Regions from separate parts of the Phytobacter diazotrophicus genome, predicted to be linked through region 2. Evidence: predicted binding sites of a transcription regulator. Region 2 holds the regulator's gene; the other holds the start of a gene.
What was found. The regulator PurR, encoded in region 2, represses purine synthesis genes. The targets are predictions, from matches to a motif close to CANGCAAACGTTTGCNTG.
Positions count from the first base shown of each region.

Region 1: the regulator PurR is predicted to act here: its motif matches at 1,346-1,363, upstream of gcvT (glycine cleavage system aminomethyltransferase GcvT).

Region 1 covers NZ_CM125428.1:921,399-923,804, forward strand. The annotation lists gene ubiI (FAD-dependent 2-octaprenylphenol hydroxylase) at 1-1,031, shown strand, start outside; gene gcvT (glycine cleavage system aminomethyltransferase GcvT) at 1,453-2,406, shown strand, end outside.
Region 2 covers NZ_CM125428.1:2,388,428-2,390,833, forward strand. The annotation lists gene punR (DNA-binding transcriptional activator PunR) at 1-398, shown strand, start outside; gene purR (HTH-type transcriptional repressor PurR) at 415-1,440, opposite strand; gene cydH (cytochrome bd-I oxidase subunit CydH) at 1,739-1,828, shown strand; gene ACS0RQ_RS11715 (MFS transporter) at 1,995-2,406, shown strand, end outside.

The sequences.
Region 1 (2,406 bases), 1.5 Mb from region 2:
AAAAACTGCTGACGCGCCTGGGCGTCTGGTCATCGATTATTGCCCATCGCGCCAGCTGTTATCACGGCATGGAAGTGTGGGATAAAGACAGCTTTGGCCGCATTGCCTTTGACGATCAGAGTATGGGTTACAGCCATCTCGGTCATATTATTGAAAACAGTGTCATTCATCAGGCGTTGTGGAACAAAGCCCGGCAGTGTTCGGATGTGTCAATCCTGGCACCAGCGGAACTGCAACAAGTGGCCTGGGGTGAGAACGAAGCGTTTCTTACCCTCAAAGATGGCAATATGTTAACCGCCCGGCTGGTCGTCGGGGCCGATGGTGCTAACTCATGGTTGCGCAATAAAGCCGATATTCCGCTGACCTTCTGGGACTATAACCATCATGCGCTGGTGGCGACCATCCGTACCGATGAGCCGCATCAGGCTATCGCGCGGCAGGTTTTCCACGATGAAAGCATCCTCGCGTTTTTGCCGCTGGCCGACCCGCACTTGTGTTCAATCGTCTGGTCGCTGCCGCCTGAGCTGGCTGCAGAAATGCAGCAGGCAGACGAAGAGGCCTTCAACCAGGCGCTGTGCGTCGCATTTGATAATCGCCTGGGGTTGTGTCACGTGGAAAGCGAGCGGCAGGTCTACCCGTTGACCGGACGCTACGCGCGTCATTTTGCCGGGCATCGTCTGGCATTGATGGGCGATGCGGCGCACACCATCCATCCTCTTGCCGGGCAGGGCGTTAACCTGGGCTTCATGGACGCGGCCGAACTGGTGAGTGAACTCAAGCGGCTGCACGCTCAGGGCAAAGATATTGGTCAGCACATGTATCTGCGCCGCTACGAACGCAGCCGTAAACACAGTGCCGCGCTGATGCTGGCCGGGATGCAGGGTTTCCGTGAATTGTTTTCCGGCACCAACCCGGCGAAAAAGCTGTTCCGGGACATTGGTCTGAAACTGGCGGACAGATTGCCTGGGGTAAAACCACAGTTGTTGCGTCAGGCGATGGGACTGAATGACCTCCCTCAGTGGTTGCGTTAACTGCGTCACACTTTCCCTTCCCCCTCGCGGGAAGGGAAACCTTCCCTCATTTGAAAAATTCTAATTTCACGCCATTTTTCAGATTAGTTTTTCTCATTCCTCGTTTTTTTGCTGTCGGGAAAATTATCTCTTTTATGGTGGTAAATATCGCAATTTGCGATACTAACTATGCGTGAGTGATTCTTTATGCGCCATTTCGCTCTTAATTCTGGTGTAATATTCTGTTAGGGTTTTTGCGAAAAATGGTCATAAGCTAATGTGATGACCCATTTTCTCTTATGGTTAAGTGCCGCTTTCGGTGATAAGTTCAGGCGAAAGTGAACGTTTGCGTCGGCGACCGGGATCGGTGTCGACGTCTTGTCATGCGATGATTTTTTCACCGCTGAAAACGTGAAAGCCCCGCTTATTCGACGAGGAAAAGATGGCCCAGCAGACTCCTTTGTATGAACAACACACGCTGTGCGGCGCACGCATGGTGGATTTCCATGGCTGGATGATGCCGCTGCATTACGGCTCGCAAATCGATGAGCACCACGCGGTGCGTACCGATGCGGGCATGTTCGATGTATCGCACATGACGATTGTCGATTTGCGTGGCAGTCGAACCCGGGAATTCTTGCGCTACCTGCTGGCAAATGACGTAGCGAAACTCACCAAACCCGGCAAGGCGCTATATACCGGCATGCTAAATGCGTCGGGCGGTGTCATTGATGACCTCATCGTCTACTACTTCACCGAAGACTTCTTCCGCCTCGTTGTAAACTCCGCCACCCGCGAAAAAGACCTCTCCTGGATTACCCAACACGCTGAACCTTTCGCTATTGATATCACCGTCCGTGACGATTTGTCGTTGATTGCTGTCCAGGGGCCGAACGCGCAGGCTAAAGCCGCGACCCTGTTCACTGACGCACAGCGTCAGGCGGTAGAAGGCATGAAGCCGTTCTTTGGCGTTGAGGCCAGCGATCTGTTTATCGCGACCACCGGCTATACCGGCGAAGCAGGTTATGAAATCGCGCTGCCGAACGAACAGGCAGCCGATTTCTGGCAGAAGCTGGTGCAGGCGGGCGTTAAGCCTTGTGGCCTGGGCGCGCGCGACACTTTACGCCTTGAAGCGGGCATGAACTTGTATGGTCAGGAGATGGACGAGGGCGTTTCGCCGCTTGCCGCCAATATGGGCTGGACCATTGCCTGGGAACCGGCGGACCGTGATTTTATCGGTCGCGAAGCGCTCGAATTACAGCGCGAGAAAGGCACCGAACAACTGGTCGGTTTGATCATGACCGAGAAAGGCGTGCTGCGTAACGAATTGCCGGTGCGGTTCACAGATACCCACGGTAACGCGCAAGAAGGCGTGATCACCAGCGGTACGTTCTCG
Region 2 (2,406 bases):
TTGCCCGCCATCATCCGCTGGCGACAATGGTATCACCGCTCAGTGATGATACGTTGCGCAACTGGCCCTCACTGGTACGCGAAGATACTTCCCGCTCGCTGCCTAAACGCATCACCTGGCTTTTGGATAATCAGAAACGGGTTGTCGCCCCGGACTGGGAGTCATCTGCGGCCTGTTTGTCAGCCGGACTGTGTATTGGGATGGTGCCTGCGCATTTCGCCCGCCCGTGGATCGATCGCGGTGAGTGGGTTGCGCTGGCACTGGAAAACCCCTTTCCGGACGCCGCCTGTTGTCTGACCTGGCAGCAGAATGATGCCTCACCGGCGCTGAGTTGGTTACTGAGTTATCTGGGCGACAGCGAAACGCTGAACAGGGAATGGCTGCGGGAGCAGGAGTGAGCTGCTCCCGGCAGGATTAACGGCGATAGTCGCGGAACGGACCATCGGCAACCGAGCGGCGTTCAATCAGGCGCGGATGCACTTCAATCGACTGTGACTCTTCACGTTTGTTCACGATACGGTCAAGCAGCATGTTAAACGCGGTTTCCCCCAGCGAGTCTTTCGGCTGGTGAATGGTCGTTAGTGAAGGGGTAAAGAAACGCGAATTACGCACGTTATCATAACCGATCACCGAAATATCCTGCGGCACGCGCAGGCCCATTTCGTCTGCCGCACACAACGCGCCCATTGCCATAATATCGCCGCCGCAGAACACCGCGGTCGGGCGAGAGGACTGGGTCAGGATCTGTTGCATGGCGCGATAGCCGGACTCCGGCTCAAAGTCACCCTGCACGATCCAGTTTTCCGGCACGGTGATATGGGCCTCTTCCATCGCTTTCATAAACCCGCTCAGGCGGCCTGCGCCCGTATTGCGCTCAAGGGGGCCTGGGATAACGCCAATTTCGCGATGGCCGCGTTCAATCAGGTAACGGCCAGCCATATAGCCGCCGGCAAAGGCATTATCGATGACTGTATCGGTAAAATCGGCTTTTGCTTCGCCCCAGTCCATGACCACCATGGGAATGTGGCGATACTCTTCCAGCATACTGAGTAACGATTCCGGATATTCAGAACACATGACCAGCAGGCCATCCACACGTTTTTGCGCCATCATGGACAGATAGGCGCGCTGTTTTTCCAGGTTATTCCAGGCGTTACCGAGAATAAGGGTATAGCCTTTCTGGAAACAATTTTTCTCAACCGCCTCGATGATCTCAGCGAAATAAGCCGCCTCGCTACTGGTCGCCAGCAAGCCAATAGATTTGGTGTGATTGACTTTCAGGCTGCGGGCAACCGCGCTGGGGGAGTAATGTAATTCTTTAATCGCCGCCCAGACGGCGTTACGCGTCTCTTCTGCAACGAAACGCGTCTTGTTAATTACGTGTGATACGGTTGTGGTGGAAACGTTTGCTCGCTTCGCTACGTCTTTAATCGTTGCCATCAGATCTTACTCCAGACCATATCGTAAACTCCTGATAATACATAAGGTAAACGTTTGCCTTCCATCACCCTGTACCCATAGAAGGGATTGCAATACGCCGGGAAAAAGACACTGGACGTCAGGAGGGGAGTCAATGGCCGGTACGCTAATAAATTTAGCGTCGAATTTTGTCTGATCTTGACCAAAAGGGGAAGTGCTAAAACGTGTATCACCCTAAATCCTGCAAGATTTTTACGTTTATTTGTGCAAAAATGCGTTACATCACTTTTTGTGTGGAAATTAATAAGGAGAAAAATTGATGAGCACCGACCTGAAGTTTTCTTTAATGACTACCGTGATTGTACTTGCCCTGATTGTTGCTGCCGGGCTGACTGCCGCACTGCATTGATTTATCCCGAGGGAGAGGCTTCTCTCCCTCGTTTCACCCCTCGATTGTCATCAAATTAGCAATAGTCTTTTCCCATTTCGCTAACTTCTGTTTTTTGTGATTAATGTCATACTTTTGACTTCTGTGACGGTGTCGCGTGTCGACACGGCAATTCCGGAGTCTATTTATGAAGATTAATTTCCCACTGCTTGCCCTGGCGATTGGCGCTTTCGGCATCGGTACGACCGAATTTTCCCCCATGGGGTTACTCCCTGTTATCGCCCAGGGCGTGGATGTCTCGATCCCGGCGGCGGGTATGCTTATTAGCGCTTATGCCATTGGCGTGATGGTTGGAGCACCGTTAATGACGTTGCTGCTTTCACACCGGGCGCGACGTAATGCGCTGGTATTCCTGATGGCGATTTTTACCCTCGGCAATGTGCTCTCGGCACTTTCACCGGATTACACAACACTGATGCTCTCCCGCATTATCACAAGTCTTAACCATGGCGCTTTCTTTGGGTTGGGTTCTGTGGTGGCTGCAAGCGTGGTGGCAAAAGAAAAACAGGCAAGCGCAGTGGCGACCATGTTTATGGGGC